Regions from separate parts of the Apilactobacillus pseudapinorum genome, predicted to be linked through region 1. Evidence: predicted binding sites of a transcription regulator. Region 1 holds the regulator's gene; each other region holds the start of a gene.
The links. The regulator NrdR, encoded in region 1, represses ribonucleotide reductase genes. The targets are predictions, from matches to a motif close to ACACNATATATNGTGT.
Positions count from the first base shown of each region.

Region 1 (7,752 bases):
CCGTATTTTTCCATGCTAACAGGAATTACTTTAACTTGTTTTGGAGCTAACCAAGTTGGGAATGCACCCTTATAAACTTCAATTAGGTAAGCAATGAATCTTTCCATAGTTGAAACTAATCCACGGTGCATCATAACTGGACGGTGTTCTTGACCATCTTCACCAACATAGCTTAGACCAAATCTTTCAGGTAACATGAAATCTAATTGAATAGTTGATAGTGTTTCTTCATTACCCATTGCAGTGTATGTTTGAACATCAAGTTTTGGACCGTAGAATGCAGCTTCACCTTCAGCTTCAACATAGTCTAATCCTAAATCATCCATAGCACCTTTAAGCATTGATTGTGATCTGTTCCACATTTCTTCATCATCAAAGTACTTTTCAGTATTCTTAGGATCTCTGTAACTTAATCTGAAGTGGTAGTTCTTAATATCGAAGTCTTTGTATACTTCTACCATTAAACCTAAAACCTTCTTAAATTCATCTTGAATTTGTTCTAGAGTTAAGAAAGTGTGACCATCATTTAATGTCATTTCACGAACACGTTGTAGTCCTGATAAAGCACCTGATTTTTCATATCTGTGCATCATTCCTAATTCCGCAATTCTCATTGGTAGTTCACGGTATGAACGAATGTGGTGTTTGAAGATTTGAATATGACTTGGACAGTTCATTGGTCTTAATTCAAGTTCTTCACCATCACCCATGTCCATTGGTGGGAACATGTCTTCACGGTAGTGTTGCCAGTGACCTGAAGTCTTATATGCATCTAGGTTCATTAGAACTGGTGTAATAACATGTTGGTATCCGTTAGCTAATTCCTTATCAATGATGTATCTTTCAACAACACGTCTGATAGTAGCACCATTTGGCATCCAGTAAGCTAAACCGGCACCAACTTTAGGATCAACAAAGAATAGGTCAAGTTTGTTACCAATAACTCTGTGATCTCTTTCTTTAGCTTCTTGACGTCTGTTTAAGTCTTCTTCTAAATCAGCTTTCTTAAAGAATGCAGTTGCAAAAATTCTTTGTAGCATTGGGTTAGAAGATTTACCTTCCCAGTATGCACCAGCAACTGAAAGAAGTTTGTATTCTTTAACTGCCTTAGCTGAAGGTAATACAACACCTTCACCTAGACCAAGGTAATCTCCGATTTGGTAGAATACAACTTCACCATCTTTAGCCATTTCGTTAACTAACTTAGCTTGGTATGGATCACCATCAACTTGTTTTAGTGCATCATCTAGTGATAATACTTTTCTTTCAATTTTAACGTCGTCTTTTACCATTTTGTTAATACGTTCTTCTGCTAATGGTAATTCGTCAGCACTAACTTGGCTATCGCGTTTATCTGTATCAACAAAGAAGCCATCGTCATTTGCAGTACTTTCACCAAATTGAATGTTATTAAATTGATCTGCTAATGCAGCTTTTAATAATTGAGCAGCAGTTTGACGTAGTACCTTCAAACCATCTTCAGAATCTTTTGTAACGATTTCAATTTTTCCACCTTTTTCTAAAGGTAAATCAATATCAACCATTTCTCCGTCGATTTTACCTGCTACAGATTTTTTAGCTAAACTAATTGAAATTGATTTAGCGATATCTTCTGTAGTTACACCTTGATCAAATTCTTTAATGCTTCCGTCAGGAAACTCAAATGAAATTTTTGCCATTATTATGCACTCCCTTGTCTAATTTTCGAATGAAAACAAAAAACGCCCCCAGTATCTTAAGATACTAGGGACGTCTAAATAAACGTGGTTCCACCCGAATTCTACTCACATATATAAATACGTGAGCCTCATAATAGTTGATAACGAAACAACCCGTGTCAGAATTTTCCTCTGCCTAATAAATAAAAGTGGTAACTTCAATAATAATCATAGAAACACTTCCAGCAAATGTGCTTCCTCCCTGAATGTTAATTATTAAAATCATGTCTTTTATTAACTGTCTTTATTATCAATATTGTAACCACAATTGTCAAGAATAAATTACTAATTTCTATTGAGGTCTTCTATTTTTTCCAAATAAAGATACCTCTTTCGATAAGAAACGAACTCTTTGCATGATTCTCTTCGCCTTCAATGGTTCTTCTTCACCCTTGTTATTTACAGCAAGATGTTCTTTTTCGAACTGATCCATTGAAAAGTTTGAAGTAAAGAATGTGCTAAGTGCATTTTGCATACGATATTCAAGAATAACTCCTAAAATATCATCCCTAACCCATGATGACATTGAATCAGCACCAATATCATCCAAGATTAATACTGGTGTTTTCTTAATTGTATCTAGTTTATCGGATACCATGTTATTGGAAATTGCGCTCTTCATTTCAACAGCAAAACTTGGGAAATGTACTAAAGTCACCTCAGTACCGTTTTTAGCTAATTCATTTGACATTGCAGCCATTAGAAATGTTTTTCCAACACCAAATTCTCCATATAGATACATCCCTTGGTGCCATCCCTTAGGGTCGTTACTATATTCATTAATAAAATCAGTTACTTTAGCCATCGCATCTAAACGGTAGTCATTTTCATCCAAATCAAATTGACTTAGACTAACATTTTTGATGTTCTTAGGCATTGACACTGCATGAATTCTCTTCAAGATCTTATTTTGTTTCATGCTTTCGATCTTTTCTTTAGTAGGAACGTATGATATATCAATTAATCCCTTTGAAACTACTAATATGGGAGTGTATCCCGGAACATTAGTTGGTTCATTGTTGTTAATCTTATTTTTTTGTTGGACAAACTCATAAAGTTTAGAAATTGATTTTCTAACCGCATTTTCTGCTAAATTTTCTTTATTTTCGTCTAAAAATGCTTTTACTTCGTCATCCTGCAAAGCCAAAGAAACTAATTGGTCATATTTTTGACGATACTTAGGTTCATTGATTTTATTACTCATTTCTTCACTTAAGTTTCTCATTATTAACCCTCATTTCTATTGTTTTGCATTTGCTTAATTCTTTCTTGTAATGCTTTTTTCTTATCTGCATTAACTTTACCATAATCCTTGGGTTTATTATCTTCTTTTGCCCAATCAGGTAATGTTTCTTTTACCACATTTTTACGTTGATATCTCTTATTAGACTTAGGCGCAGCACTTGTCTTAGTACGATCTTTAATAAATTGTAATGCTTGTTCAGCACTCTTAATTTTATTTTGTGACCAATCATCAGCAATTGCTTCAAATAAGTTCCTATTGAGTCCTGAATTACCTAAATCGATTAATATGTGATAAGTAATCATGTTAATCACTTCAGAACTAAGGATTTGTCTTTCAACAACACTACTAATGATTCTTTCTTCGTTACTGTGAACATATCCACCCTTAGCTCGTTTTAATGAATTTAAAAATTCCATTGGTGAATATTGACGCATTGATTTAACAAGCTTATTTTCCATTTCGTTTAAATTAACATTAGTATTTTGCTTGTTATTAACATTGTTACTGGAGTTTTCTTGTTTTCTATTGGAAGTAGTATTTTGGAATCTTCTAGAAACAATTACTTTAAACTTCTTCGGATCAAACACGTTATTAGCAACATTAGTAGATTGTTCAATTAATCTAGCTGTCGTGATTTCATCAATACCAAACAATTCATGCTCTGTATTAATTAAATTAATGTTTTTCTTTACGTCAGTAATATTTACAAATGATTGGCTCAAAATATCTAGTAACAAGTTAAAGTCGAAATCGTCACTCTTAGGTAAATCAACAACTTCACTACTACCAACATTTGATGATAAGTTATTCTTGATATTTTTAATTACATCAGGTGTATCTTTAATCTCACTATCTTTAATTTTAAACACTTGAAGAAAGTTTTGTGAGATATCTTCGTAATCTTCAAGATTTATTGTTTCTGTTTTTAATTGTTCAAAGATATCTAAATATCTGTACTCACCAATAATTTGTAATAGTGAAACACTCAATAAATCATCCATGAAGAATTTGGTAGCTTCTAATGGACTAACCAATTGATAAACAAAACTTTCGTTGTCATCTTTTCTTTTTACAAACGTCTTTATTAATCCAACGGCTTCGAGTTTGGTTCTAGCATCTAAAATCGATTTAATATCTGAATTTAAATACGTAAGTAGTTCAACATGGTTATGTTCTTTTAACGGGTTCTTTTCTTGGCTCATTCGCCATAAGACATTAATTAATGTGTACGCCAAAGAACCCACAATTGGCTGGTACAAAATATCAAGAGATTCTCTTTGTGTATCAGATAATTGTGAGTCATTAGTTAGTATAAATTTGGATTGCGGATTAATTTCTAACCATTTCTCGGTCATACATATTCCCCACTACTTTTTATTTTTGTGATCTTTATCTAAAACTTCTTTTAATTCGTTGTAGAAAACGGTCATATCCTTAAATTGACGATAAACACTCGCAAATCTAATGTAGGCAATGTCATCAACATTAACTAGTTCCTTCATCACATATTCACCAATTAATTGACTTGATACTTCGTTTTCACCCAATGATCTAATTTGATTTTCTACTTTATCAGCGATAGATGTCATGGCATCCATAGGTACCGGACGTTTTTCAGCAGATCTGATTATCCCACGGAGGATCTTTTCATGATTAAATTCTTCACGATTACCATTGTTTTTAATTACTAGTAATGGTGTTTGTTCGATTCTTTCAAATGTTGTATATCTGTAATTACAATTTTCGCATTCGCGTCGACGTCTAATCACTTGGCCATTTTCTGCTGGTCGACTATCAACAACTCTGGAAGAGTTTTTATGACAATGAGGACATTGCATATTATCGTTCACCTCAGTTAATCTATATTATTAAATAATTTTACCACTTGAGAGCGTGTTTGCATAATACTACCGTTACTATCAATAACATCGTTAGACAATTGTTCTTTAATATTTAAAGGCCATTGACTATTAATTCTTTTTAGCGCCTCTTCTTTGGTTAAATTATCTCTACTCATTAATCTCTCAATTTGTTTATCTTGATCACATGACACGGTGATTATTCTATCACAAACGAAATGATATCCATTTTCAAATAAAGTGGGTGCGTCTAAAATCACAATTGATTCTTTGGACGAATTAATTTTACTATATATTTCACTACGGATAAACGGATCAATAATTCTGGTTAACTCTACAAGTTGCTTTTTATCTGAGAAAACAATTTGTGCTAATTTGGTTCTATTTAACTCACCATTAGATAATAAAATATCTGGACCAAAAAAGGCAGCAATAGCTTTTAGCCCTTCGCTGCCTTTTGATTGGACATGGTGAGTAATTAAATCAGCATCAATAATTTGATATCCGCAACTTAATAAGTATTGAGAAACAGTGGATTTGCCTGTCGCAATCCCACCAGTTAATCCAATTACTCTAGTCATATTTATTCAACCACTTTTCTTTGGCAATTTGGACAATAAGTTGTTCCTCTTTGAGCAACTTTTATCTTTTCCAATAGTGTATCACATCTTTCACAAGGTTCGCCCTTACGTCCATAAACATGTAGATGGTTTTGGAACTGTCCTGCTTCCCCAAACGCATTGGAGTATGAATGAACAGTAGTTCCATGTCCCTTAATAGCCATTTTAATTTCAGCAATAATATTCTTTCTTAATGCTTCAATTTCTTCATCGGTAATTAAGTTCGTTTGTGTTTCTGGATGAATTGATGTTAACCAAAGAACTTCATCACAGTAAATATTACCTAATCCGGCAATATTACTTTGATTTAATAGGAATGGTTTAATTTTTCCTCTAGCTTTATTCATGATTGATTTCATGTAATCAAAAGTTAAAGTTTCATCAGTTGGTTCTGGACCAATAGTACCTAGTCCGGATAATGTCTTTTCATCCCCATTTTTTACTAAGTACATACGACCAAATTTTCGACTGTCTTTATATCTTAGTTCACGATCATCATCTAAATGGAAAATAATATGAGTGTGTTTGGTTGGTTCAGTTCCATCTGGTTCAACATCATACTTTCCTTCCATTCTCAAATGAGAAACAAGGGTCATATCATTATCAAATCTAAACAATAGATATTTACCACGACGATCAATTCGAATGATTTGATGTTTTTGTAGTACGTCTTTGAATTCCTTTTCAGAAACATTAATCATTTTTGGATATAAAACATCAATAGTATTAACTTTAGCACCCTCTACTAATTGGGTAAGCCCTCTTCTAACAGTTTCAACTTCAGGTAATTCAGGCATCTTTCTAACCTCACTTAAATTATTTCAAGCTGTACCAACTATTCCCATAATGACTTTTTACGTTTAATGGGACGTTTAATTTCACAGCAGAGTCCATTACTTTAGGAACTAACTCTTCTAAAATTTCAATTTCTTCGCTAGGTGCTTCAAAAATCAATTCATCATGAACTTGAAGTAACATCTTAGCTTTTAAATTACGTTTTTCTAGTTCTTGTTCCATTTTAATCATCGCAATTTTGATAATATCAGCAGCACTACCTTGAATTGGTGAATTCATAGCAGTTCTTTCTGCAAATGATCTTAAATTAAAGTTCTTAGCATTAATATCTGGCAGATATCTACGACGATGTAAGATAGTTTCAACATACCCTTTTTCTCTTGCACTGTTGACGCTATCTTCCATGTATTTTTTAACCCCTGGATATTCATCAAAATACTTTTCAATGAATTCTTTAGCATCATTTCTACTAATTCCAGTATTTTTGGCCAATCCAAAATCTGATATTCCGTAGACAATTCCAAAATTAACAGCCTTTGCTTGTCTTCTATATTCTGGAGTAACCTCACTATTATCGGATAATCCAAATATTCTTCTTGCAGTAGAAGCATGAATATCATCATTATGGATAAATTCATCTTGCATATTCTTATCTCCAGAAATAGAAGCTAATACACGTAGCTCAATTTGGGAATAATCTGATGAAAAGATTTGCCAATTACTTTCACTAGGGATGAAAGCTTGTCTAATCTTACGTCCTTCTTCTGTTCTAACTGGAATATTTTGCAAGTTAGGATCAACAGAAGATAATCTACCTGTTTGCGTAAGTGTTTGCAAGTATCTTGTATGGACTTTATTATCAACGTGAATATCTGACAATAATCCTTCGACATAAGTGGATAAAATTTTAGAATATTTGCGGTATTCCAATACTTTTTCTACAATTGGATAATCTGGTGCTAATTGTTCCAAAACACCTACCGCAGTAGAATAACCAGTTTTAGTTTTCTTAACTACTGGTAATTGCATCTTATCAAATAAAATTTCTCCTAATTGTTTAGGAGAAGCAATGTTGAATTCTTCACCTGCATCATTATAAATTGATTGCTTAATCTCCAACAGTTTTTCGGAAATTTTTGATTTCATTGAAATTAAGATGTCTTTATTAATTACAACTCCCGCTATTTCCATTCGTGCTAAAACAAATGATAATGGTAATTCAACATCTCTATATAAGTCTAATTGATCATTTGATTTCAATTCATCAAACAACTTATCTTTTAAGCTATTAATCGCATTAACTTTTCGAGCGAAATGGTCAAACAAAATATCATCATCAGGAATTGCTCGCTTAGCACCTTTTCCATAAACATCCTCGTCAGATTGAACATCAAAATAATCATGGCGATTAGCTACTTTTCCTAAATCATAACTATTATCGTTAGTATCTAATAGATAAGATGCTAAAAGTAAATCGAAATCGACATTGTTTAATTTAATACCTAGCCTATTTA
Region 1 covers NZ_BAABVU010000022.1:189,846-197,597, forward strand. Annotated here, with positions in the region: gene thrS (threonine--tRNA ligase) at 1-1,679, opposite strand, end outside; gene dnaI (primosomal protein DnaI) at 2,011-2,943, opposite strand; gene ABWU86_RS04775 (replication initiation and membrane attachment family protein) at 2,946-4,319, opposite strand; gene nrdR (transcriptional regulator NrdR) at 4,332-4,802, opposite strand; gene coaE (dephospho-CoA kinase) at 4,820-5,404, opposite strand; gene mutM (bifunctional DNA-formamidopyrimidine glycosylase/DNA-(apurinic or apyrimidinic site) lyase) at 5,407-6,240, opposite strand; gene polA (DNA polymerase I) at 6,260-7,752, opposite strand, start outside.

Region 2 (7,752 bases), on a different contig from region 1:
CGCGAAGAATTAACTTAATGATTTCAGCCACGTTAGGTAACTTATTGTGTCCTAAGTACCAAAGTGGGGTATAGAAACCAGAGTAGAATAAGAAAGTTTCTAGAAATACACTTGAAATCTTTTTCTTCAATGGATTTGAATCATCATGATATAGTTCATAAATTTTCTTTGATTTGTTTTGAAGGAATTCTTCTGAATCACTCCAGTCAAAGATTTCAGCAATTTCGTCAGGAGTATTTAGAGTTGAAAAAATTGATGAGTAACTTTTCGCATGGACAGATTCCATAAATTGAATATTACTTAGAACTGCGCTTTCATGTTGTGTAGCAACGTCTTTTCTAAGTGCAGCCATCCCATCTTGTGATTGAAGGGTATCTAGTAGAGTTAGACCACCGAAGACGTGACCAACTAACCATTTGTGATCATCGTCTAATGTTCGCCAATCAGCTAAATCATTTGATAGGGGAATCCTAGTATCTAACCAAAATTGTTCGGTTAATTTTTCCCAGGTTGCTTTATCAATTTGGTCACTAATCGCATTCCAGTTGATAGCTTTATAATTTTCCATTGTAATAAAAATCTCCTAACTAGTTTAGATTGAGCAACTTTCACATTCGTTAACACCGACTTCTTGGTTATCATCAGTGTAAGTTCTTACGTAGTACAATGACTTAATACCTTTAGCGTGAGCGTAGTTACGAAGAATGGTTAAGTCACGAGTTGTCATTTTATCGGTTCTACCGTTCTTCCATTCGTATAATCCATCAGGGATAGTTGAACGCATGAATAGAGTAAGACTCATACTTTGATCTACATGCTTTTGAGCAGCAGCGTAAGTATCGATAACTCTTCTCATGTCAATATCATAAGCTGACTTGTAGTATTTTAGAGTATCGTTTGATAAGAATGGAGCTGGGTAGTAAATCTTACCAGTCTTTGATTCGTATCTTTCTTCAACACGACTAATGATAGGGTGCAAACTTGCAGTAGAATCATTAATGTATGAAATTGAACCGTTTGGAGCAACAGCCATCCTGTTTTGGTGGTATAAACCATCATTCATAACAGCTTCTTTTAATTCTTCCCAATCACTTTCAGTTGGAACAAAAATACCATCAAATAATTCTTTAACACGTTCGTTAGTTGGGCCCCAGTATTTAGTGGTGTATCTGTCGAAGTAAGTACCGTCAGCGTATTGACTCTTTTCAAAATTATGGAAAGTTTCGTGACGTTCAGCAGCAATCTTGTTTGAAGCAACTAAAGTCCAGTAGTTTAATAGCATGAAGTAAACACCAGTAAATTCAATGGCTTCGTCAGAACCATATTCAATTTGGTTTTTAGCTAAGAAACTGTGTAGACCCATTCCACCTAGACCAATACTATGTGATAGGGCGTTACCTCTTTGAATAGAAGGAACAACATCAATGTCAGAGTGGTCAGTAACAAAAGTTAAAGCACGAACCATTGCATCAACTGACTTACCAAAATCAGGACTAGCCATTAAGTTAACGATGTTAGTTGATCCTAGGTTACATGAAACGTCAGTACCTAATTGTTCATAGTTTTGTTCGTTATCAACAGTAGAAGGTTCTTGTACTTGCATGATTTCTGAACATAAATTACTCATAACAATCTTACCATCAATAGGGTTTTCCTTGTTAACAGTATCGATATTAATAATGTATGGGTAACCAGATTCTTGTTGTAGCTTACTAATTTCAGTTTCTAGTTCACGAGCGTTAATCTTAGTCTTCTTGATTTCGTCGTTGTTAACCATGTTGTCATATTCAGCGGTAATATCAACGTATGAGAAAGGTACACCGTAAATTCTTTCCACATCATATGGACTGAATAGGTACATGTCTTCATCGTTTTGAGCTAATTCATAGAACTTATCAGGAACAGTTACTGCTAGTGATAAAGTCTTAACACGAATCTTTTCATCAGCATTTTCTTTCTTGGCTGAAAGGAATGCGATAATGTCTGGATGGAATACGTTTAAGTAAACTGCACCTGCACCTTGACGTTGACCTAATTGGTTAGAGTAAGAAAAACTGTCTTCCAATAATTTCATAACAGGAACAACACCAGAAGCAGCACCTTCGATATGTTTGATAGGGTCACCAGCTGCACGTAAGTTAGAAAGGTTAATTCCAACACCACCACCAATACGTGATAGCTGTAAAGCAGAATTAATAGTTCTACCAATTGTGTTCATATCATCAGTTGGTTGAATTAAGAAACATGAAACGAATTCACCACGACGTTTTCTACCAGCATTCAAGAATGATGGGGTAGCAGGTTGGTATCTTTGATGAACAATTTCATCAGCTAGGTTCATTGCTAATTCTTCATCACCATCTGCAAAGTATAATGCGTTAATCGCAACACGATCGATAAATTCTTCTAGATAGAAGTTTCCGTCATCAGTCTTTAATGCATATTGAGCATAAAACTTGTAAGCAGCCATAAAAGATTTGAATTCAAAATTTTGGCTCTTCAAATAATCGTAGATTTTTTCAATAAATGAGAAGTCATATTTTGCTAAGAATTCTTCTTCAAGATAATCATTTTCTACTAAAAAGTCATATTTTTCTTTTAAAGAATTAAAAGTTTTTAAATTAGGTTTTACGTTTTCTTTGATAAAGGCTGCTAGGGCATCTTTATCTTTATTTAGTTGAATTTTATCATCCTTAGGGATGTTAATTTCATTATTAAGATCGTAATAAGTTACGTCTTTCAAATCTTTTAATGACATGTTCGAACCACTCTTTCATAGTAAAAAATTGATATTTATAGATAAAATATGGCGAGACCATTAGCGGTTTCGCCAAAAATTACTTTTTATATTATAATGAATAATACGAAATTTAAATTAAGCTAGTTGGCTTAATTGATCTGGTCTAAAACCTGAAATTGAGTCAATACCATCAGCTTCAACTACTGGTAATGACATAAAACCTTTTGATTTTAAGTATGGTACGTATTCGGGTTCTTCATTGATGTTTCTTTCGATAAAATCGATATCGTGTTCGCTTAAAAAGCGTTTAGTCATTTTGCATTGCATGCAATTATTTTTTGAATATACAGTAACTTGTGCCATGTGTATTGCTCCCTTTCTTTTGACGAAATATGTACGATATTTTCGGTTAATTTATATATAAAAGTTTACACCAGAAAAGAAAAAAATCAAATAAAAAACACCATATTTAGTATTGGAAATGTTTCCAATCTACTAGATACAGTGTGTTAGAGAATTTTAAAAATTTTTTATTTAAGGATCTGATTTCAAATGAACGAATTTTATTATACACCAAATCCTAATGTTGTCCATGAGCTTCACACATGGAATTTTAATTTGTTAGGAAATAATTTAACCTTTACCACTGACAATGGAGTGTTCTCTAAGCGAACAGTCGATTTTGGTTCTAAAACATTAGTTGAAAGCGTCAATATGGATAAAATCCCTGATGGAAATGTTTTGGATTTAGGCTGTGGATACGGTCCGATGGCAATTGCGTTAGCCAAGCATCATCCAGATAGAGTATTTGAAATGGTTGATGTAAATAACTTAGCATTAGAATTAGCTGTTAAAAATGCTGAACAAAATCATGTTGCTAACGTAAAAATTCATAATTCTAATATTTATGAAACAGTTGAAGATAAGTTTGCTGCCATCATCACGAACCCACCTGTAAGAGCAGGAAAGGATGTTGTTGATGGGATGATCGAAGGAGCAGTATCTCATCTAGTTCCAAATGGAACACTAACTGTTGTTTTGCAAAAGAAGCAAGGGGCACCATCTGCTAAAAAATTAATGACATCATTATTTGGTAATTGTGAAATTATTAAAAAGAACAAGGGATACTACATCTTGGAAAGTGTTTACAATGGATAATTTAGCAGAAAAATACATGCAAGAAGCTTTAGTTGAGGCCAAAAAAGCATACTTGATTGATGAAGTCCCTATTGGAGCAGTAGTCGTTCATGATGGTAAAATTATTGGGAGAGGCCACAATTTAAGAGAGCATAGTAACATTGCGATGGATCATGCTGAAACGATTGCAATTGATGAAGCTTGCCGACATTTAGGTAGTTGGCGACTAGAAGATTGTGATTTATATGTAACAATTGAACCATGTTTAATGTGTGCAGGAACGATTATTAATTCACGAATTAAAAGAGTCTTTTATGGTGCCGATGATGTTAAAGCGGGAGCCGCTAAAAGTTTATATCAAGTTTTTTCCGATGATAGATTGAATCATCATGTGGAATTATATTCAGGAATTATCAACACAGAATGTAGCAATATAATGAAGAGTTTCTTTAAAATGAAAAGAAAGAAACGAAAAGAACAAAGGAAAAAATAATTAAACTTGAAAAAAGTTTTTCAATAAGTTAATATTATTAATGCCGTAAGGCCTGGAAGCAAAGTTGTGTTTACGAACCGTGTCAGATCCGAAAGGAAGCAGCACTAAGTATTCTACGCTTGTGCTTCTTGTTTTTTATACAAATAAACTCTTAGTCAAATGTTGGCTAAGAGATTTTTTTATTTTAAAGGAAAACGATAATGGAATAATTCATCGATAGAATATATAATATACATAACTAGTTTTATGAAAGGGAGTTTTCCATGAGTTATCAAGCTTTATACCGTGTATGGAGACCGCAACGTTTTGATGATGTGATTGGACAAGATGTAATCACTACGACATTGAAGAATGCGATTATTACCAATCAGTTGAGTCATGCTTATTTATTTGCAGGTCCTAGGGGAACTGGAAAAACTTCCGATGCTAAAATTTTAGCGAAGGCAATTAATTGCCCTAATCAAAAAGATGGAGAACCTTGTAACGAGTGTGAGATTTGTCAAAGCATTACTAATGGAACATTAAATGATGTTATCGAAATCGATGCCGCATCCAATAATGGGGTTGAAGAAATTAGAGACGTTAGAGACAAAGCGAAGTACGCACCAACACAAGCGACTTACAAAGTTTATATTATTGATGAAGTTCATATGCTTTCTACCGGAGCATTTAATGCACTTCTAAAGACACTAGAAGAACCACCAGCACATGTTATCTTTATCTTAGCAACCACGGAACCACAAAAGATTCCAGCTACGATTATTTCTCGTGTGCAAAGATTTGATTTCAAACGAATTACCGCTCAAGATATTCTTTCTAGAATGGAATTTATCTTGAATGAAAAGGAAATTGAATATGATGATCAAGCGCTTAGAGTTATTGCTAAGTCTGCTGAAGGTGGGATGCGTGATGCGCTAAGTATCTTAGATCAAGTGCTTTCCTTTGGTTTTGATAAGGTGACATATGATAATGCGCTTCAAGTAACGGGTAGTGTGACCAAGTCATTACTTGCTCAATACCTTAATAATGCTGTAAAGCATGATGTTCAAGCAGCTTTATCTAATGTGCGTGAAATGTTAGATTCAGGAAAAGATGCAGAACGTTTTATTGAAGATTTAATCAAGTATTGCCAAGACATTTTGTTATATCAACAATCTCCAGAAATGGTGGAAGAAGCCGAATTAGGGGTTATTGATGATAACTTTAAGGCTTTAACGGAATCAATTGATGCGCCAACTATCTACCAAATGATTGTTGATTTGAATGATATTCAAAATCAAATGAAATACACAATGCATCCAGATGTCTATCTAGATGTGTTAACGGTTAAATTAGCATCTACTCAATCTCAACCAGCTACTAGTAGTGTTGTAACACAAAGTGTGCAAAACGTTGAAAGTAATGTGGATATTGATGATAATTCCACAATCCGTGAATTAAAAGATCAGATTAGTTCACTACAAAAACAAGTAGAAGAATTAATCAAGAATGGTGTTAAAGGCAATGTTGAAACTGCTAAACCAGTTGAAAAGCCAAAACGTTCAACTAATAGAAGCGCTGGTAAATCTACCGGTAAAGTTAACGTTACCAAGGTTTATCCAATCCTAGATAATGCAACTAGAGAAGATTTAAATAATGTTAAAAATATTTGGGATGAACTTTTAGGTGAACTAGATGTTACCCAACGTGCGCTTATGAAAGTTTCTAAGCCGGTTGCAGCAAGTCATGACGGGATTGTAGTTTCATTTGAATATGCATTCTTGTTCCAAAAGGCTAGCAATGACCAAAAATTGCTTGATGCATTATCTAACGGACTAGACCGGATATTGCACAATATTCCTGATTTTATTTTTATTCCTTCTGACCAATGGCCAGAAATCAGAAAAGGATATATTGTCGCACAAAAGAATGGTGGGAGAGAAGTAAAATCACCTAGCCTTGATTCTAGTGTTGAAAATCCGGACGAAAACGATGATAATAATATTGAAAAATCAGAAGATAATTCTAAATTAGTAAAACAAGCAACACAATTATTCGGTGAAGAAATAATTGATGTTAAAGACGATTAAGGAGATGTATTAATTATGATGAATGGTATGAACATGGGAAAAATGATGAAACAAGTTAAGCAACTACAAAAACAAATGGGTGCTGAACAAGAACAAATTAACAACAGTGAATTTGTTGGTAAAGCTCCAGAAGAGATGGTAGTTGTTACCTTCTCAGGTGATCGTAAGATGAAAGACATGAAGATCAAACCAGAAGCAATTGACCCTGAAGATCCAGACATGGTTTCAGACCTAGTAATTAGTGCCGTAAACGACGCACTATCACAAATTGAAAAGACAACTCAAGATTCTCTAGGTAAGTACACTAAGGGAATCCCAGGAATGTAATAAAAAATAAAGAAGGTTAATTATGCAATATCCTGAACCAATTGCTAAGTTGATCGACAGTTTTATGCGTCTACCAGGAATTGGTCATAAAACTGCAATCAGATTGGCGTACTTTGTTGTTGATATGAACAAAGATGATGTTAAGAAGTTTTCAGATGCATTGGATGAAACTAAGGACAAGCTAATGTATTGCTCAACCTGTGGTAATTTAACCGATGAAGACCCATGTGTAATATGTCGTGATAGTACCAGAGATAAATCAACGGTATTAGTTGTTGAACAACCAAGAGATATTATGGTCATGGAAAAGATGAAAGATTATCACGGTTTATATCACGTCTTGAATGGTGTGTTATCACCAATTGAAGGTAAAGGTCCAGATGAATTAAACATCAAACAGTTAATTCAACGTTTACAAGGTGATGAAGGCATTAAAGAAATCATTATTGCAACCAATGCAACTCCAGAAGGAGAAGCAACAGCAATGTATCTATCTCGTTTAATTAAGCCGGCCGGAATTAAGGTAACTAGATTAGCACATGGATTATCTGTTGGTAGCGATATTGAATATGCTGATGAAATGACATTATCTAGAGCTGTTTCTGGAAGAACAGAAATGTAGGAGTAGTGATTTATATGTTTGGATTTAGAAGATTTCCACATAACGTTGGACAACAATATGACGAATTTTTGTTAGACTCTATTGATCGAGCTAAATATCAATGGGATCACGCAATCGAAACAGAAGAAGCGATTTTTGAAGTCGACGGAGAAATTGTTGCTCAAACAAGACTAGCTCGTGAAAAATATTTATTTTTATATCGAGAAGCAAGAGAAAGAAAAGTTTCCAATAATCGTATTCAATCCTCAGTGATTGATTACTAAAAGGGTGTCTTTATTCTTTGGAATAAGACACTTTTTATTTATTGTAAATTTGTTGAAAAAGTGAAATTAAAGTACAATAATGTATAAAGATGAAAGTAGGG
Region 2 covers NZ_BAABVU010000013.1:13,124-20,875, forward strand. Annotated here, with positions in the region: gene nrdF (class 1b ribonucleoside-diphosphate reductase subunit beta) at 1-568, opposite strand, end outside; gene nrdE (class 1b ribonucleoside-diphosphate reductase subunit alpha) at 593-2,758, opposite strand; gene ABWU86_RS02815 (redoxin NrdH) at 2,876-3,103, opposite strand; gene ABWU86_RS02820 (class I SAM-dependent methyltransferase) at 3,293-3,898, shown strand; gene tadA (tRNA adenosine(34) deaminase TadA) at 3,891-4,370, shown strand; RNA gene ffs (signal recognition particle sRNA small type) at 4,415-4,511, shown strand; gene dnaX (DNA polymerase III subunit gamma/tau) at 4,634-6,439, shown strand; gene ABWU86_RS02840 (YbaB/EbfC family nucleoid-associated protein) at 6,455-6,766, shown strand; gene recR (recombination mediator RecR) at 6,789-7,388, shown strand; gene ABWU86_RS02850 (YaaL family protein) at 7,403-7,651, shown strand.
Region 2: ABWU86_RS02815 (redoxin NrdH) is a predicted target of NrdR. The motif match lies at 3,201-3,216, and genes of this name have one in related genera.

Region 3 (7,752 bases), on a different contig from region 1:
TTGATGAATGAAAGGAGTTTTTTCTATGTTAGAAGTAAAAAACTTAACGAAACATTTTGGCGCTAAAGCAGCGGTTGACCACATCGATTTAAAGATTGAAAAGGGTCAATTAATCGCTTTTTTAGGTCATAACGGGGCCGGAAAATCGACCACGATTAATATGTTAACCGGATTATTAACACCGGATGCTGGCTCAATTAGTTTAGAAGGTCATCAACCATCAGAAAACCAATACACTCACTATTTAGGAGTTGTCTTTCAAGATAGTGTTTTAGATAAACAACTAACTGTGGCAAAAAATTTAGCAATCGCCGCTAAGTTATACCGAAATTGTGATGAACAATTTTGCGATAGTTTAATGCAAAAATTTGAAATCGATAGGATTAAAAATCAAAAATACGGTAGTTTATCAGGTGGACAAAGAAGACGGGTCGATATTGTCCGATCACTACTGAGCCAACCTGAATTACTGTTTTTAGATGAACCTTCAACCGGATTAGATATTCAGACCAGAAAGAAAATTTGGGAAGTACTAGCTGAATTAAGACAAGAATATGGATTAACCATCATTTTAACCACGCACTATTTAGAAGAAGCCAATCAAGCTGACTGGGTGTACGTGATGGACAAAGGGAAGATTGTCGCCTCCGATACAGTCGATAATTTAAAAGCCAAATATGCGAAAAACACCTTAACGCTATTCTTTAAATCTGAAAGTTTAGCGCAATCAATTTCATTAAGAGAAAATGATCAAAGAGCGGAGAACAAAGTAACAATTAAAATTGCCTCGTACCAAGAAGCGCTGCAACTCATTAATCGTTATCAAAAAGATATTGTTGATTTTGAATATGTTCATGGAACCATGGATGACATTTTCATTGAACTAACCGGAAAGGAGATTAAATAATGATTTTATTTAATTTAGTAAGACGTAATTTAGCACTATACTTCAATAACCGTAAACGCATCTTTTTCTCATTATTTGGTGTTTTGATCTCAATTATTTTATATTTCGTCTTTTTAAAAAGCATGATTCAACGTGGTTTTAGCTCCATTCCTGATGGCGTTAAATTATTAGATAGCTGGTTAATTGGTGGAACTGTTTTATTAGCGGCTATTACTACCACTGAGGATAGTTTGTATCAAAAATTATATGACCGCGATAGTAATCGAATTAATGATCTGTTGGTAACAGATGCTAGTTATGCACAAATTGATATCAGTTATGCGATTTCAGCTTGGTTGATTGGTGTAATTATGCAATTCGTTGTTTTCGTAATTTTATCAGTTATCTTCACGACATCTGATGGACTTTCAATTGACACATCAATCCTGCCACAGTTAATGCTTGGAATGGCTGTAAGTAGTTTGGTCTGGACTCTGTTTAATATGATCATTGTTATGATTATTAATTCTAGTACATTAGTACCATCCATTAGTTCGATTATTAGTAGCTGTGCAGGATTCTTCGCTGGAGTCTACATGCCAATTGGATCACTTCCTACCGGAGCACAAACATTTTTAAACTATACTCCAGCGACTTATGGTTCTGCCATGTTTAGGGATGTTTTGATGCATAATCAATTACAAGATAGTTTTCAACATGTTAACCCAAGTGTTATGAATGATTTTATTAAAACGATGGGATTGAAAATTAATGGATTTGATACCTTTAATGGCAATATGATGATGTCATTGTTATTTGTGACGATTTTTTTAGTTATCTTTTTCGGTTTATTATTTATCAATAAGAAGAACAGGTAGTATGGTAAGATAAATGAGAAGGAGGTGGTGACATGAAAATAGATTTCAATCAGGATGAACAATTATCAGATGGCGAAATTAATATTCAAGTTAGCTCCAATCAATTGAGCGATGAGGTCATTGATTTATTAGCTAATTTGAAGAATTTATCCAAGGATGATGATAATTGGTTGCCAATTAATACTGCTGATCGCGTCCAAATGCAATCGATTGCAGACATTGTTGGCGTTGAAATTTATCACAACGAATTGATGTTTTACACCACCAAAAGTACTTATACCACTAATGGAACATTAAAGGATGTATATAGTAAATTAAAATCCCACCACTTTATTCAAATTAATAAATCAGCAATTATTAATATCGATCACTTAGATTATATGGAGACTGCTTTTTCAGGAAATATGACGGCGTTTTTAACGAATGATTTGAAGTTAAGTATTAGCCGCAAGTATTTACCAGGATTGAAAAAGAGTCTTAGAATGTGAGGGATAATATGAAATATATTTACAGTTTTATTGGTAGATTTTTAATTGGAATGATGGTGGGGTCATTAGTATATATGATAACTGGAGTTTATACCGATTCTCTTACATTAAAATTTAAGGTTTTATACTTAGGAGCTTCTGGTTTAGTTGGTTTATTATCATATATTTTTGAAATCGAAAAAATTGGAATCGTCTGGGAATGGTTAATTCATGGGACTTTAACATTCTTAATCGTGATTGGGTTAAACTTTTCCCTTGATTCGCATTTTCCATTATTCGAGTATCCGCTAATCATCACGTTTACGACAGAATTTATTATCATCTACGTGGTTATATGTACGATTAGTGCGATTATGTTCCACCGTTCAAGTAAAGAAATTAACAAAGATATTCAAAAACGTAAAGCAAATATGAAAAACAAAAGCAGCCATTAATAGCTGCTTTTTTTGGTATGGTATCATTAACGTATTAATAAATTAGGATGTGACTCAATATGTTAAGTCAAAAATTAAAAAATAATTGGCAATGGATTTTAATTCCATTATTTATGATTGCCGAATTCGCGATTGATCAAATTGTATTTGGTCGCGTATGTCGATTTGTTTTTAAACTATTATCAATTAATCCTTCTACCCACTATATTCTGATTTTAAACCTTTTCAAGGCTTTCTCAGTGCTTACAATCGTGTTGCTAAATTACTATTTCTTTAAGCAAAAGTTTTTCTGGCAACCCAGTAAAAAGTCTAGTGGGTGGATTGTATTTGCGGTGGTTTGTTTTGGTATTGTAGCTTCCACCATTAGAACACCTCATTTTTGGAGCGCCTTAGATACTGGAATTATTGCAGCCTTCCCAGAAGAATTCATGTTTAGAGGGGTTATTTTAGGGGTAGTCCTAATGATTCTAACTCGTGTGAAAACTACAGCATTTCGTGTGAACTTGTCAGTAGTGATTAGTGCAATTCTTTTTGGCGCATACCATTACATTAATTTATCTAATCAATCTTTCTCATTCACCACTATGCAGGTGATTTCTGTTGCTGGTTTTGGATTAATTCTAGGGGCTGTCTATGTTCGTTCTGGAAGTATTATCGTTCCAATTTTATTGCACTTTATATATGACTATGTTGTAACACTACCAAAAGGATTTCAAGTGACGAATTACTCACAAGTAAGTGGCGTTCAAATGATTGCTTTAGGAATTTGGATTATTATTTATGCTATTATTGCCTACTTAATTGTTAACTATCGATTTGCAAACAATAAAATTTTACCAAAACTTAAGAATTAATTTATCCCATAGATGGTATAATTCTCAAAGTAATTAGGTAAAAATAATAATTAAAAATATAGTTTTACATTGATGTTTCCTAGAAAGAAGGATGAACGTTGAGAGACAGTGACTATTGGAGCTCTGATCACCTTTTAAAAAGAGGGTTCATTGCATTATGCCTTGTCTGTATGGTTGCTAGTTCAATTCAGTTTATTCCGGTTCAATATATCTCAGTTAATAACAAAGTTATTGAAAATGTAACATTAACAATTGAGTTCTTTGGGGCATATTTTATTATGATGAATTTTGCAATATATGCATATAAGAATTACGGGATAGGACCACTATTAAAACGATTGAATTTATCTGGATACCAAACTACTGCATTTGCAACTGTAATAGCGTTTTTGATAGCTCAAGCATATATTTTTATGTCTGATATTTTTCTTCAAAATAGATTTAGTATACAAGCAACTCATTTTCCTAAGTACCTGTACAATAATTCCTGGTCATTGGTATTACTTATAATAGGTTATGTATTTCTATCACCTATAATTGAAGAACTTGTTTTTAGAGCGTATTTATTAGATGTGGCCTTTCCTACTAAATTAAAATGGGCAGGCGAAATTGTTTCCGCCATTTTATACGGATTATTCCATATGAGGTATCAAAATATTTTTTCATTTGTTTTCTTTGCACAATATGGTTTTTGGATGGCATGGCTATATAATCAAACTAAAAATATTAAAGCGTCGATAATCATGCATATCGTCATCAATGCAGTCGGCATTTCCATAATTGGATACTATTATTATCACTAAAAGCAATATCTATACAGATATTGCTTTTTTATTTATAAGGCTACCGAGATAGCTATTTAGATGATACAATAATAACTAAGTTATTACCGAGGTGGAGATATAATGAGAATTGATTGGCGATACTTTTTGGCAGAGATATTAGTATTGTGGCTACCATTAACAATTACAATGTTCATATGTAAAACGCTCAATATTAATTGGATTGTATCAGGATTATTTCTCCTAGTTTCTTATTTTTTAGTCGTATTATTCAATCGCTCAAATCGACTATTTACATACTTATTTCATGTTGAAAAACAATCACATAATTCTTTTTTCGAATCAATACTGTTTTTCATTTTAACTGCGATTGGTTTCTTTATCACCTTGCATCTGTTCAATGATGCGTTGTTAGGTGTTAGCTGTATTATTTTTATTGGAGTTTTCGCCGGTTCACTTGTGATTGGTCCAGACGGTAAGAAAGATTCTTATTAGGAAACGATCTTCTTTTTGGGGGTCGTTTTTTCTGTGTGGTTAAGTAAAAAAATAGCGAAATTTTCGTGATAAAAAATTAATAAAAAAAGATTTCAAAAAAATTTTAGCTGAATTAATTCAGCGTAAATAGTGGAATTTATTCGAATTAGAAAATGTTAAGTAGATAAAATGGGATTGAAAAAATATGCTAGGGTGGTAGAATATATAGTGTTGTTTTTTACAAGCCCACTACATATAGTGTGTATTTACATAATTTTCCGGAAAAATATGTGCTTGAAAGCAAAAATATCATAATAAGGGGATTTTCACTGTGTCAGCATATTTTAAATTTTTGGCTCACCAACTAAAGGGTTGGCCACAACAAAACTACTACTTATTCTTTTTCAGTTTAGGTTGCCAAGTAATGACTTTGGTAAACGCACCAATTACATGGTTATCAATTCTAACTTTCATTGGAACTACTTTAGGGGTTCTATGTGTGTTAGCAATCAATGCTGCTAAGTCAGTTAACGGTGTATTAGGTATTTTATCAGCGATTTGCTTTATCGTTGTCGGTTTCTCAGCTAAGAACTTCCTAAGTATCGGAGAACAAATTGCTTACGTTATTACTTTAGATATTCCTGTTTTAATGAGTAAAAACTGGAACGTAAATATGGTTTCTAAGATTAGAAAATTCAATGTTAAGAGTTGGATTATCTCAATTCTATTCACCTTCGTTGTTTACATCGGTTCTGGTTTCGCAATTCAAGCACTAACAAATGAACCTCGTCCATTCTACGATGCCTTTAGTTTTGCTGTTTGTTTAACTGCTGGAATCATCTGTTTCCTACGCTACAACAACCAATACTTCTGGTGGTTAGCATCTGGTGTGGCACAATTAATCCTTTGGTTCATCACTTTCAGACAAGGATCAGCTACTCTAGCTATGTTCGTTAACTCCGCAATTTACATTGCTAATGATGTGTTAGCATTTACCATCTCACCATGGTTCAACGAACGTGAAAAGAAACGTCTAATGCAAGAAGAACAAGCTTACGCTGACAAGGTCGAAGCTTAATACCAAAAAGAAGTTACCATTTGGTAACTTCTTTTTTTATGCCTTGATGTTAGTATCGACTAACACTTTGACACGGGAATTATTGATATTAAAATCATCGGTAAATTCTAGGTCGTTCTTAAACGACTCATCATTAATACCATTAATGACTAAGCTTTGGATGTTATCATCAGCGAATTGATCATTAAAGTAATCTTTAGCCAATGCTGCAATAAATCCACTAATTGAATCTTGGTTATATAAAATCCGGTTCTTATAAATGTCAAAAATAGCACCGTCATAATCGATTTCTTCGTTGCGAGACAATTGCTTATCCTTAAGTTCAAGTGGACTCTTACCAGCTAATAATAGGTATGAGTAGGTGTTAGTTTCGGTGTTAATTAGTTTGTAGAATATAAATGTTAATTGTGGTTCAACATTAAGCCCACAAACGTCATAAATTTCAGCTCCCATATCGACTAACGTATATTTATCTTCAATATAGGTAGGTAAGTCATTATGCGCTTCGAATAAAGGTAAGTTGGCAGGTAAAAACTCTTCCAAACTAGTTTGTTCAAAGCCGTGATTGGAGTTAAATTCACGAATTTGGTTTAATTTTTTAGTGGTAGCATCTGTTGGGAACAATTGAACACTACCGTCGTATTTGTTTTCGATTTTATCAAAGTCCAGCTTCTTGAAAGTCCCAATGGGACTATCGATAATCGCATGTGACATCGATTGACCGATTAAGTAGTCAATCACAAAAATAGTGTCACCATGATCGACTAATTCACTCATTTCATCAAGTGCATCCTTAGCAGATTGATAGAAACGATCCCCTTCAACACTATTGTCTAATGCCTCTTGCATTAACTTAAGCGCTTGAGCGATGTTACCGTTTTTCATTAGGAGTTTTCCTAAATAGAAGTTCGCGGGAACAAAGTTGTCATCGTAAACCAATGCTTGTTGGAATAAATGCACCGCGATAGGGTCTAAGTTAGTTCCAGAGTCAGAGAAGATAATTCCTAATTTAGTTAGGACTTCTGATCTAGTTGGAACGGTTTGATTTAATTCTTCTTGAGTAATTGCATTAGCAGGGTATAAAGAAATCGCCGAGCTAAGTAGTGAAATCGCATCGTCTTTGCGATCTTCATCAATGCATTTGGCAGCTAATTCAATGAATTTATTTAGCTGTTGGGCATTGTCTTTTCCTAAGTCAATTGAATCCATTGTGATACTCCTGTCATTTTATAGAATATCTATATTATAATCAATTTTGCAAAATAAAAAAACTTTACTATTAAACGGCTTTTCTGTAGTATGGTAGCTAATCAAATCATGGGGGTGAGGAGATACGTTGAAAAAGTTAAAATGGCTAGTCATATTGGCGGTACCATTGCTGTTGATAGTAATGAGTCCAAAGTCAATTGATAGTCATGCACAAAGTACTAATCCAACACCAACTAAAGAGTATGTGGTCGACGATTATGCGAATATTTTGACTGATAGCACTAAGCAATTAGTGATTAATCAAGAGAACAAATATCAACAAACTGAGACCAAACCACAGATTGTGGTGATGACTGTTAAATCAACTGGGAATTATTCGATCGATGATTTCGCAGATCAGTTACTAGAAAATAGTCGTTGGAAATTTGGTAAAAAGGGATTGGATAACGGGGTTTTAATCTTATTTGCTCAAAATAATGGACAAAACAACGTGCGAATTAGTACTGGTTATGGGGTCGAAGATATCTTGCCAGATGCCCTAACTAATCAAATCTTACAGAGTAATAAAACCTTATTGAAGTCGAGTGATAATAATGACATCAATACGGGAATCCAAAATACGTTTAAGCGAGTAGCAACCATCTTAGATAAGCGTTATGCTAACCTAAG
Region 3 covers NZ_BAABVU010000018.1:101,137-108,888, forward strand. Annotated here, with positions in the region: gene ABWU86_RS03745 (ABC transporter ATP-binding protein) at 26-907, shown strand; gene ABWU86_RS03750 (ABC transporter permease) at 907-1,764, shown strand; gene ABWU86_RS03755 (LytTR family DNA-binding domain-containing protein) at 1,797-2,252, shown strand; gene ABWU86_RS03760 (DUF3021 family protein) at 2,261-2,686, shown strand; gene ABWU86_RS03765 (CPBP family intramembrane glutamic endopeptidase) at 2,746-3,540, shown strand; gene ABWU86_RS03770 (CPBP family intramembrane glutamic endopeptidase) at 3,711-4,343, shown strand; gene ABWU86_RS03775 (hypothetical protein) at 4,470-4,817, shown strand; gene pnuC (nicotinamide riboside transporter PnuC) at 5,128-5,874, shown strand; gene ABWU86_RS03785 (tetratricopeptide repeat protein) at 5,911-7,083, opposite strand; gene ABWU86_RS03790 (TPM domain-containing protein) at 7,265-7,752, shown strand, end outside.
Region 3: pnuC (nicotinamide riboside transporter PnuC) is a predicted target of NrdR. The motif match lies at 5,043-5,058, and genes of this name have one in related genera.